Regions from separate parts of the Shewanella sp. NFH-SH190041 genome, predicted to be linked through region 2. Evidence: predicted binding sites of a transcription regulator. Region 2 holds the regulator's gene; the other holds the start of a gene.
What was found. The regulator ArgR, encoded in region 2, controls arginine synthesis, uptake and breakdown. The targets are predictions, from matches to a motif close to ANTGAATANNTATTCANT.
Positions count from the first base shown of each region.

Region 1 (5,962 bases), 1.2 Mb from region 2:
CACTATAATGGGCTGCGCAGCCGGACAGCAGTAGCAGTCCGGCGCTCAGTAAAGCAAGTAAAGCGGTTCTCATCCAGTATTTCTCATCCCCGCGGCAACGCCAGCAATCGTCAGCATCAGTGCCAGTTCGGCATTACTGCTGGCGCCGGGTTTGCGGGTTCGGGCTAAAAGTTCAGTTTGTAGAAAGTTCAGCGGGTCAATATAAGGATTACGCAGTTTAACCGACTCACGATTCCAAGGCGTATGGGACATTAGCTCCTCACTGCCTGTTAGTGTCATTACTACGCTGATCCCCTGTTGTAACCGTTGACGTAACGTATGGCCTAAATGATGTAACTCACTTGGTACCAGCACGGCTTCATAATAACGGGCTAAGTTTGGCTCAGCTTTGGCATAGACCATTTCCAACATGGAGATCCGGGTATTGAAAAACGGCCAAGCTTGCATTTCCTGCAATAGTGGCAGCTTTCCTTGTTCGATTTCCTGCAGGAGTGCTTCACCTGCACCCAACCACGCTGGCAGCATTAACCGGTTTTGTGACCAAGCGAAAATCCAGGGGATGGCTCGCAGGCTCTCAATTCCGCCATCGACTTTACGTTTCGCTGGGCGACTGCCTAGCGGCAGTTTACCCAATTCAACCTCTGGTGTCGCGGCGCGGAAGTAGGCAACAAAGTCCGGTTCCTCCCGTACGATATTGCGGTAAGCTATTACCGAGTTATCGGCAATGTGCTGCATGCAATCACGCCACTCTTGCTTAGGTTTTGGTGGCGGTAGTAATGTCGCTTCCATTACTGCAGAGGTGTATAGCGCTAAGGACTGTACAGCTAACTTAGGTAGCCCGAATTTAAAGCGGATCATTTCCCCTTGTTCGGTAACTCGGATGCGACCATCAACAGAGCCCGGCGGTTGGGATAAAATGGCTTGATGGGCTGGCCCGCCACCCCGGCCAACAGTACCGCCGCGGCCATGGAATAGGGTCAGTTTAACCTGAGCGTCTTGGCATACCGCAACCAGTTGCTCCTGAGCTTGATATTGCGCCCAGGCAGCAGCCATGACCCCGGCATCTTTGGCTGAATCAGAGTAACCGATCATCACCTCCTGCATCCCTTTGGTGTAACCTCGATACCAGTCAATGGCCAGCAATGCTTGAATGCAATCTGCCGCGTGGTTGAGATCGTCTAAGGTTTCAAACAGCGGGACAACCCGCATAGGGTAATGGCAACCCGTCTCTTTCAGTAGCAGTAATACTGCCAGTACATCTGAAGGGGTGCTGGCCATAGAGATCACATAAGACCCCAGCGCACAGGCAGGTTGTTTGGCAATCAAGCGACAGGTCGCAATAACTTCGGCAACATCATTAGATGGTGCCCAATCTGTTGGGATCAACGGCCGTTTACTGCTTAACTCCCGTAGTAAAAAAGCCTGTTTTTCTGATTCTTCCCAATGGCTGTAATCGCCCATGCCTAAATAACGGGTTAACTCTGCAATCACATCACTATGGCGTTCCACATCCTGACGGATATCCAACCGCAGCATATGAATACCAAAACAGGCCAGTCGTCGCAGCATATCCAGCAGTAGCCCGTTGGCGATTAAGCTCATGCCACAGTCGCATAAACTGCGGTAAACCAAGGTTAATGGCTGCTTCAGATCGTCTTGGTGCCAGATAATACTGTCTGGTGCCACTTCCGGTCTGTGTCCCTCTAGCCGTAGGTTGAGGAAGTCGATGGTGTTGCGCAATTTGTGGCGTAATTGGCGCAGAATATCCCGATAGGGTTCATGGCCGTTACCGGTAATGGCTTTGAGCTCGTCATTGGCTTCTTCCATCGACAGTTCATTGACCAATAACACAATATCTTTCAGGTAGAGGCGGGCTGCTGTGTGCCGGTTACGATCCAATACTTCAGCAGTAATGTGTGCAGTAACAAATGGGTTGCCATCCCGATCGCCGCCCATCCAGCTGGAAAATCTAACCGGTGCTATATCAATCGGGATCTGTTTTCCCGTGCGCTGTTTAACCTGATCATTAAGCTGGCGCAGGAATTCAGGCACGGCCTGCCACAGGGAGTTTTCAACGGTTGCCAAGCCCCAGCGGGCTTCATCTACTGGGGTTGGCCGTTCATTGCGGATCTCATTGGTATGCCAGATCTGGGCGATTAATTGCCGTAGACGCAGATGCAAGGCGCGGGATTCCCGCTCACTGATCTGATCATTTTCCAACTCAGTCAGGCAATCAATAATGCCGGTATATTTCTGGATCAGGGTACGGCGAGAGATCTCGGTCGGATGCGCCGTCAGTACCAGATCAATATCCAGATTTTCTAAACAGGAAAAGACCTTATTTTCATCGATCGAACCGTTAAGCATACGCCCCAGCAGTATATCGACCGGATCTGTCACACTGATCAGCTCATCACAGTTGCGGCTGATGGTATGGAATTGTTCGGCAATATTAGCCAGGTTGAGGAATTGGTTAAATGCTTTAGCAAAAGGTACCAGCTCGTCATCGGGTAACTGAGTTAGCAGATCCAGCATCTGTTGGCGAGATTCAGCGTCCCCTTGGCGAGACTGTTTAGCCAATTGTCTGATTTGTTCAACTTTTTCAACAAAAGCATCGCCCAGGTGACTGCGCATTGTGTCACCAAGGATCTGCCCCAGATTACTGACATTTGATCTGAGGGGGGCGTATATATCTGTCATGTTCGCTCCGGAAAATATATACAGCCGGCAGCGCTGTTATTGAGAGCAGCGTGTCTGCGGCTGCGATAGGGTCATTCTCATCATACAGAGACATCTCTTTGAATACAGCATAGTTATTCAATTGAGTTCTAGATAAGGCATGCGTTATATATTAATTCTTTAATTAATCGCACTGTTGGCTGCAGATACTGCATTTCTAGATACTCATCGGGTTGATGTGCCTGAGCAATGTGACCTGGCCCCAATACCAGCGTTTGACAGCCAAGTTGCTGTAGATAAGGCGCTTCAGTGGCATAGTTCACCACCTCCGGTTGCTGTCCGCTTAGGGCTGCCACCTGCTGGCTCCAGTCACTACTGGCATCGCCTTTAAATGCTTCCGAGCCTGGATAGAGATTAAAGATTTCTAGGCTGTCGGGATATTGATCGGTAATAGGCATAAGGTATTGGCGGAGCAATACTTCAAGATCGGGCAGAGGGATCCCCGGAATTGGGCGAAGATCCAGATGGAGCTCGCAACAGCCACAGATGCGATTTGCGGCATCACCACCATGAATATGCCCTAGATTGAGCGTCGGATAAGGCACGCTGAATACGGATTCTTGGTAACCTTGTTTCAGGTGCTCGCGGAGTTTTAGCAATTGGCTAATAGCTAAATTGATGATCTCAATAGCATTGAGTCCCAGTTCAGGATCTGAAGAATGGCCACTGCGACCGGTAATGCGGATCCCTTTTGCTAAATGTCCCTTGTGCATATAGACAGGACGAAGACCGGTGGGTTCTCCGATGATGGCATAATCTGGTTGGATCTTACGTTCAGCAGCAAATGCCTTCGCGCCATTCATCGTGGTTTCTTCATCTGCGGTAGCCAGAATATAGAGTGGCCGCTTTAATTCCGTCAGAGGCAGTTCCTGTAAGGCTGCAATAATCAGGGCAAAAAAACCTTTCATGTCACAGCTGCCCAAACCATACCAGCGGCCATCTTTTTCCGTCAGGGTAAACGGGTCACTGTTCCAGCGCTGTTGATCAAACGGTACGGTATCTGTGTGGCCACTGAGTAATAATCCCCCCCGACTGTCTGGTGGCACTATGCTGGCCAACAGATTTTGTTTTCCTCGGCTGCTAATCACCTGCTTGACCTCACAGCGGAAGCCCAGATCAGTTAGCCAGTGATGCAGATGCTGGATTAGTTGGTCATTAGCCTGATCCTGGCTTGGATCCAGTGAGCTGATGGAGGGGCTGGCAATTAGGGTCTTAAAACAGGTGTGCAAATCCGGCACGGCAGTCATGGTCTTTCCTTAAAAATATCAAAAATAGTTATTCAATATTATTGCATAGTTAGTTTTTTGTGCTACTCTGTCAACCAGCTAAAAATTTCTTCATGTACGGAGCGGTAACATGGCCACATCAATCAGCAGCATTCAGGGGTTCAATACTCTGCTGCAACACGTTTTTCCTTGCCTACGACGATAATCCCCGCCATTTTTCGGCCGCTCCGGCTACCTCTGTTCCAATCGTTAATTTGTTCATGCCAAATAATAAGGACGTTACCAATGAAGCACATCGCCGTCATCGGAGCAAGCGGTTATACCGGTGCACAAATGGCTTGTCAGATTGCATCCACCCCAGGATTTGCACTGCAAGGGCTCTATGTTTCTGCTGAAAGTGAAGATTTGGGTAAATGTTTAAATACGCTGTACCCCGGATATCCACAACTGAACATTGAGCTACAAGGATTGACTGAAGCAGCGCAGGAGCAGATAGCTAGGCAAGCCGATGCCGTGGTGTTGGCAACAGATCATCGCGTCAGTGCTGCTTTGGCGGCTTGGTTTGTGGCACAGCAAGTACCTGTCTTTGATCTCAGTGGTGCCTACCGTTTTATTGATGCGACGGCCTATCCAGCTTGGTATGGCTTTACTCATCCCGAGGCAGAGCTGTTATCTGCAGCCGTTTATGGGTTGGTGGAGTGGCATGCTGCTGATATTGCTAAGGCCAAATTAATTGCGGTGCCAGGTTGTTACCCAACGGCGTCATTGCTGGCGCTAAAGCCTTTGGTTGGCATGTTGGATACCAGTGTGCGGCCGGTGATTAATGCTGTGAGCGGCGTGACGGGGGCTGGCCGTAAGGCGCAATTACATACCAGTTTCAGCGAAGTCAGCCTGACACCTTACGGGGTACTTGGGCATCGGCATTGGCCTGAAATTGAAACCCAGCTGGGTCGTGAAGTGATTTTTACGCCGCATCTGGGCAATTTTAAGCGCGGCATTCTGGCCACTATCACCGTTAAATTACAGCCTGGTGTCACGCGTCAGGATATAGCAAACGCATTTGCTGTGTATGACGATTGTGAACTGGTGCATATGCTGCCTAACGGTTTTCCTAAGATCGATGATGTTGCTGGAACACCCTTGTGTTTGATGGGGTGGCAGTACCATGAAAGCAGCGGTTATCTGGTGATTGGTAGCGCAATTGATAATTTACTCAAAGGTGCTGCTGGGCAGGCAATGCAGTGCATAAAAATTCATTTTGAACAAAATTGAATTTAAGGGGCTGAAAATGGAACAAAGCAGTTTATTGCCGGCAAAGAGCGCGACAACAACACCCTTGGTACTCAAAGTCGGCGGAGCTCTGCTGGAAAGTGACATCGGACTGAGCCGGTTGATGGCGACGGTTGCCGACTTATTACGCGCTGGGCGCCCTTTGGTGATGGTGCATGGTGGCGGTTGTTTAGTTGAGCAGCAATTAAGCTGCAATGGCATGGTGACAGAAAAACGAGATGGTTTGCGGATCACCCCGCCGGAGCAAATGCCCATTATCGCTGGCGCGTTGGCTGGCAGTGCCAATAAACAGTTGCAGTCTGCCGCTGTCGCAGCAGGGATCACTTCAGTGGGATTATGCCTTGGTGATGCCGCTATGGTGGTGGCTGAGATAAAAGATCCCGCATTGGGCGCCGTCGGCCAGGTGACAGGGCAAGACCCGGCGCTGCTGATGTTTTTATTGAGTAAAGGGTGGTTGCCACTGATCAGTTCGATTGCATTGGACAACAAAGGTCAGCTGCTCAATGTCAATGCTGATCAGGCCGCTGCCGCTATTGCGAAGCTATTGGGTGGTGAATTGATACTGCTATCTGATGTTTCCGGGGTGTTGGACGGTAAAGGGCAGTTAATCGGGCAATTGGATCAGCAAGGCATCAGTGATCTTATCAATCTGGGCATAGTGGCTGAGGGGATGAAGGTAAAAGTGGCTGCAGCGCTTGAAGTGGCGC
Region 1 covers NZ_AP026070.1:4,205,389-4,211,350, reverse strand. Annotated here, with positions in the region: gene NFHSH190041_RS18765 (DUF1439 domain-containing protein) at 1-73, opposite strand, end outside; gene ppc (phosphoenolpyruvate carboxylase) at 70-2,700, opposite strand; gene argE (acetylornithine deacetylase) at 2,829-3,986, opposite strand; gene argC (N-acetyl-gamma-glutamyl-phosphate reductase) at 4,251-5,237, shown strand; gene argB (acetylglutamate kinase) at 5,254-5,962, shown strand, end outside.
Region 1: a site for ArgR is predicted at 4,027-4,044, ahead of argC (N-acetyl-gamma-glutamyl-phosphate reductase). Genes of this name have one in related genera too.

Region 2 (5,962 bases):
TTGCCGATAAGTTGGCGCTGTTTAAAGACGGACGCATTGTGCAGCAGGGCAGTGCGGAGAACTTATATTGGCAACCTGCAGAAAAATATGTCGCAGACTTCTTGGGGAGTGGAAATTATATGCCGGTTCAGGTGCGGGATAGTTTCCACGTTGATACTCCGCTAGGCCCTTTGGTGAGCACCAGTGCCTTACCCCATCCGGCCGCATACAGTGGTGAGCTTTTGCTGCGGCCTCAGCAACTAAAGTTGGAGCCGTCTGAGCAGGGCGTTGGCGTGATCCGGCAAAGGCGCTTTCTTGGGAACGTGTGCCACTATCAAGTTGAGATTGATGCACTCTTGTTGGAAGTGCGTAGCCAATTAACCCAATTGTTGCCAGGGCAGAAAGTGATGTTACGCACCGATGCTCATCCCTTAGTGATTTTTTGACAGGAATATGCCGTGTTGTAACTTGATTTTGCTAACCTGTGGATATGTATCACACTTTTTCATCTTAATGTGCTGTCTGTTTCAATATTGCGGTAAAGTTGCCTCTTAATGTTACTGAAGATAATGTAATGCACAAAGGTGAGACAAAAATGGAAAATCAGGTTATGTCACGGGAACAGCTAGGAATTTGCGCCGAAGGAAATTTGCACAGTGTTTACCTGATGTTGAATGCCAATGATGGGGTAGAACAGCAGCTTCGACCCAGTATCGCCAATATTGCTCATTATATTCATGAATTAACGGATCAGTATGCTGACTGTGCCTTTAATGGTTTTGTTGCCGTAGGTGCGAATTACTGGGATACGCTGTATCCGGCGTCTCGTCCGGCAAAGCTGAAGCCCTTTCCGGCAATGGAAGCCGGTAACCGTGATGCACCTGCACTGGAGCACGATCTGTTTGTCCATCTGCGGGCAGATCGATTAGATGTGCTGCACCTGGTAGCTAGTGATGTTTGCTGCATGTTGGAAGATTTAACTGAGCTGGTGGATGAAGAGCGGGGATTCCGCTTTATGGATAGCCGGGATTTAACCGGCTTTGTGGATGGCACGGAAAACCCTAAAGGGCTGCAGCGTCAGGCGGTTGCTTTAGTCGGGGATGAGGATAATGCCTTTGCCGGTGGCAGTTATATTCATGTACAGAAATATGCTCATAACCTGACAAAATGGCAGCGTCTAGCTGTAAAAAAACAAGAAGATATTATTGGGCGTACTAAGCAGGATAATATTGAATATGCCTCTGAAGATAAGCCATTAACCAGTCATATAAAGCGGGTGAACCTGAAAGATGAGCAGGGGAACGCAATGGAGATTTTGCGTCAGAGCATGCCTTATGGCTCAGTTAAGCAACAGGGGTTGATGTTTATTGCAACTTGTCGGACACCAGAGCATTTTGAAAAAATGCTGCAATCTATGGTTCATGGCGATGGGGAAGGAAACCATGATCATCTGATGCACTTTACCAAAGCGATGACCGGCTCATCCTTTTTTGCACCATCGTTAGATTATCTGCTCAAATACGCGGAATAATGTTTCTTTAGATGATAAAAAACGCCCCAAACGGCTTATCAGTTTGGGGCGTTTTGCTATTTGTTGCGAATTAATCATTGTAGTTAAACAGATTTTTTACGGTTTCTAATGTGTCTTCAATATCATCAATATTAGACGGACAGATGAAAATTGTATCATCACCGGCAATGGTGCCTAAAATGCCTTCCGGTTTACCAATAGAGTCTAATAGGCGGGCAATTAATTGTGCGGCTCCTGGACTGGTTCTAACCACAATCATGGTTTGGTTATGGTCAACGTCAATAACCAAATTTTTGACCGGACTGCTTGCTGTGGGAACGCCTAGCTCGGCGGGCAGGCAATAAACCATTTCCTGTTTGGCATTGCGGGTACGCACTGCGCCAAACTTGCTCAGCATGCGGGAAACTTTTGATTGGTTAATATTGCTGAACCCTTCTGCCTGTAGAGCATTGACGATCTCGCTTTGAGAGCCAAATCGCTCCTCTTTTAGCAGGGCTTTAAATACTTTGATGAGTTCATCTTGGTTTTTGCTACTGGCCATAACTGTCTTTTTGTTATTCATATAAACAGATTTATTGTGAATATTTTCAGCAATAGTGTCAATGTGATAGCAGTTACAGTGAATAAAAATTCATTCTAAATATAGCTGATCATTTAGTTCTCCGGATGTTAGAGAATATAGATAAATTTTTGTGTTAATAAAAATTAAAAATACAGGGTGTTTGGTGAAAAATTGGTGTGTTTGATTGAAATTTTTGTGTTGCTGCAGTAATGTCAGCGTCAGGAAATTAGATGTATATCACATATATCAATAATGGAATATAGACGGAGATAACGATGAAAGTTGCTGTTCTAGGTGCTGCTGGTGGTATTGGTCAGGCGTTGGCATTGTTGTTGAAAGCCCAATTGCCTGCTGGCTCACAGTTATCGCTCTATGATATCGCGCCCGTGACTCCAGGAGTGGCGGTGGATTTGAGCCATATTCCGACTAACGTTGAGGTGAAAGGATTTGCCGGGGAAGACCCAAGCTCTGCTTTGGATGGGGCTGATATTGTGCTGATTTCAGCCGGTGTCGCCAGAAAGCCGGGGATGGATCGTAGTGATCTGTTCAATATTAATGCTGGGATTGTTCGTAACTTGATTGAAAAAGTTGCCAAAGTTTGCCCTAAGGCACTGATTGGTGTTATCACTAACCCGGTGAATACAACCGTTGCGATTGCAGCTGAAGTGTTGAAGCAGGCTGGTGTTTACGATCCTAAGCGTTTATTTGGTGTCACGACTCTGGATGTTATCCGCTCAGAAACCTTTATTGCGCAGGCCAAAGGGTTGAAAGTAGAGGATGTACAGGTCAATGTGATCGGCGGTCACAGTGGCGTGACAATTTTGCCACTGCTGTCTCAGGTTAACGGCGTGACTTTCACTGATGATGAAATTGCGGCGTTGACTCACAGGATCCAAAATGCGGGCACAGAAGTGGTTGAAGCAAAAGCCGGTGGTGGGTCAGCTACCTTGTCTATGGGGCAGGCGGCATTCCGATTCTGTATGTCTTTAGTTCGTGGCTTGCAGGGGCAGACTAATGTGGTTGAATGCGCCTATGTCGATGGTGGCAGTGAGCATGCTCAATTCTTTGCTCAACCTGTGTTGCTGGGGCGAAATGGGGTTGAAAAAGTGCTGCCCTATAGGGCATTGAGTGAGTTTGAAACCCAGGCCAGAGATAGCATGTTAGATACCTTAACAGGAGATATCCAATTAGGCACTGACTTCATGAAATAGTGTCAAGTACAGTGACGATTTCAGCCTATTGTTAAGAACATAAAGGCTGATGTAAGGGGCACAAGGTTAAGGAAAAGCGAAGATGCTTGTCATATTCGCTTTTTTCTTGTCTGGGATTGAAGGTTACCAAGGTATCGATTCTCCCTGCCAGTCTAAAAAAGGGAGAGGAGCGTCAGTTAAGGGACTATGGTGCAGGGGGGCGAGGAATTGACAAAGATGTTGAGCCGTTTGCGCAGTTGTGCGTAATTGCTGCGAGACAATATTGTGCTGAAACGGTTTAGATAATTTGGTATCTACCGTGCCAGGATGGTAGGCCAGCATTCTGAGCCCAGGCCAGTGATGAGCGTATTCGATGGCGGCCGTTTTTATTAGCATATTTAAAGCCGCTTTACTGGCTCGATAGCTATACCAACCACCTAGGTGGTTATCAGTAATACTACCAACTCTGGCGGTTAAAATGGCAATAGCAGCACGTGGGGTAAGAAGCCATGGCAGCTGTTGCAGGCACAGCGCCGGTATCACGCTATTGGCATAAAAAAGCTTGTTCAGATTGTCGGCGGATAAGTGCTCCAATCGTTTTTCTGCCATTGTATCTTGGCCTTGGAGTATGCCAGTACAGATGATGGCGCGATCAAATAAGCCATGTGTTTGGCATTGCTGCAAAGCAGTCGCAAGTTCAGAGGCTTGCCAGTTACATTTGATACTGTGTATTCGACGATTAAGGGCGAGCGGTTGGGGCAAAGGTGTGTGACTTAGGGTGGTAATGTTGATATTGGGATATTGCAGATATTGTTGGCAAAGTGCCTGACCAATTCCCCCGGCTGCACCGATAATCAACACTTGGTTTAGCTTTGTATTAGGCGATGCTAAGTGGTTGTCTGTAGAGTGGTTATATGTCACATTTGCCATGAGTATTCCCTGAGCCTTGTTGCTTTAATAGCAATACGTGAGCAGACGGTCACAGGGATCGGTTTGAAAGCTGTGCAGATTGACTGGCATTACAGGGATAAGTATTCATCAGCGTTACAGGGGAGCAAATATGCTATTTAGTCAAGCCATTATTAATGTTACGAATCTACGGCTGAGAACATATATTGGTTTTAATCCGGAGGAGCAGCGTAAGCAGCAGGATGTGGTCATTAATATGGAAATACATTATCCGGCGGTCAAATCGTTTGCTTCTGATGATGTGGCGGATGCGTTGAATTACAAAGTCATTACCAAAAAAGTGATTCAGCATGTTGAAGAAGGCCGCTTTCAGTTACTGGAACGTTTAGTCGCTGATGTACTGAATATTTGCATGGAGCATCCCAGTGTGACTCTGGCGCGGGTAACCATAGATAAGCCTCATGCCCTCAGGTTTGCTGACTCAGTCTCCCTGACTTTAGAAAGCCGACGTGAATGCAATACTAACGACAAGGAATAACGCAATCGCGTATTAATAACATGGGTTCAAAGCAAAAGTTGAATATTGATTAGTTGGGGACTCAGGGGCATTGACATGAATCGCCTGGCTAATTTCAAGGATGAATAAATGACAGCGGATAATCAGTTAACTCACCCAGTATTGATTACTGGGGTTGGGCGCAGAGCCGGTTTTTTCCTTGCTCGTACCATGCTAGAGACCGGGCAAGCTGTTATCGGTACTTATCGTTCCCAACGGGCTGAAATAGAGCAGTTGCTAGCGATGGGGGCACATCTTTATCCAGTGGATTTTTGTTGTCAGTCGCAAGTTGAACAATTTATTGCGGTAATACAACGAGATGTCCCCGTGCTCAGGGCTATTATCCATAATGCATCACAGTGGTTACCTGATGATGTTGCTCTTTCTCACCACGAAATTATGCAGCAGATGATGCAAATCCATGTCAATGTGCCCTATCAAATTAATATGGCGTTAGCGGAAAAATTGATGGCCAGAGCAGATTTCTTTACTCATTCAGCGCCAAATAGTGTTACCTATCGTGGTGAAGTCCCTGATTCTGCAGCAATTGGTTGCGCTGATATTATTCATATCAGTGATTTTATTGTCAGCAAAGGCAGTCAAAAACATATTGCTTACGCTGCCAGTAAAGCTGCGCTGGATAATTTGACCTTGTCTTTTGCCGCGCAGTTGGCACCCAGTGTGAAAGTGAACAGTATTGCGCCGGCGTTATTGCGTTTTAATGATGGTGATACAGAAGCTTATCGACAAAAAGCTCTGCAAAAGGCGCTATTACCTAAAGAAGGATCGTTTGACGAGTTATTCGCCATGGTGCAGTTGCTAATGGAGAGCCGTTATATCACCGGCCGGGTGATGCCGCTGGATGGCGGACGACATCTTAAATAACTACAGCGAAAGTTTGATTGCCGGTTGAAAATATCTTAATTCCCCTGTGCACTGAAAAATCCCTGCTATCCTAGATTTACAGGATAAAGACAGCGTCAGCAGTTACATGCGGCGTGTTGTAGCTGGCAGGGAGTTCACCTGTTGGCAAATCAAAACAGGGTCAGTGCATGTTTAATTTCAATTCCAAACATCAACAGTCAGTCGATGAAAGCCTACTGCAGAGTGAGTCAATCATTCATTCCATTAAAGAGAGTGTGGCGACAATTGAATTTATGCCTGATGGCACTATTTTGGACGCCAACAGTCTGTTTCTTGGCGCTGTAGGCTATTCGCTGGAGGAGGTAAAAGGT
Region 2 covers NZ_AP026070.1:1,096,972-1,102,933, forward strand. Annotated here, with positions in the region: gene NFHSH190041_RS04855 (ABC transporter ATP-binding protein) at 1-425, shown strand, start outside; gene NFHSH190041_RS04860 (Dyp-type peroxidase) at 575-1,510, shown strand; gene argR (transcriptional regulator ArgR) at 1,581-2,051, opposite strand; gene mdh (malate dehydrogenase) at 2,348-3,283, shown strand; gene NFHSH190041_RS04875 (SDR family NAD(P)-dependent oxidoreductase) at 3,407-4,192, opposite strand; gene folX (dihydroneopterin triphosphate 2'-epimerase) at 4,323-4,709, shown strand; gene folM (dihydromonapterin reductase) at 4,818-5,612, shown strand; gene NFHSH190041_RS19650 (PAS domain-containing methyl-accepting chemotaxis protein) at 5,780-5,962, shown strand, end outside.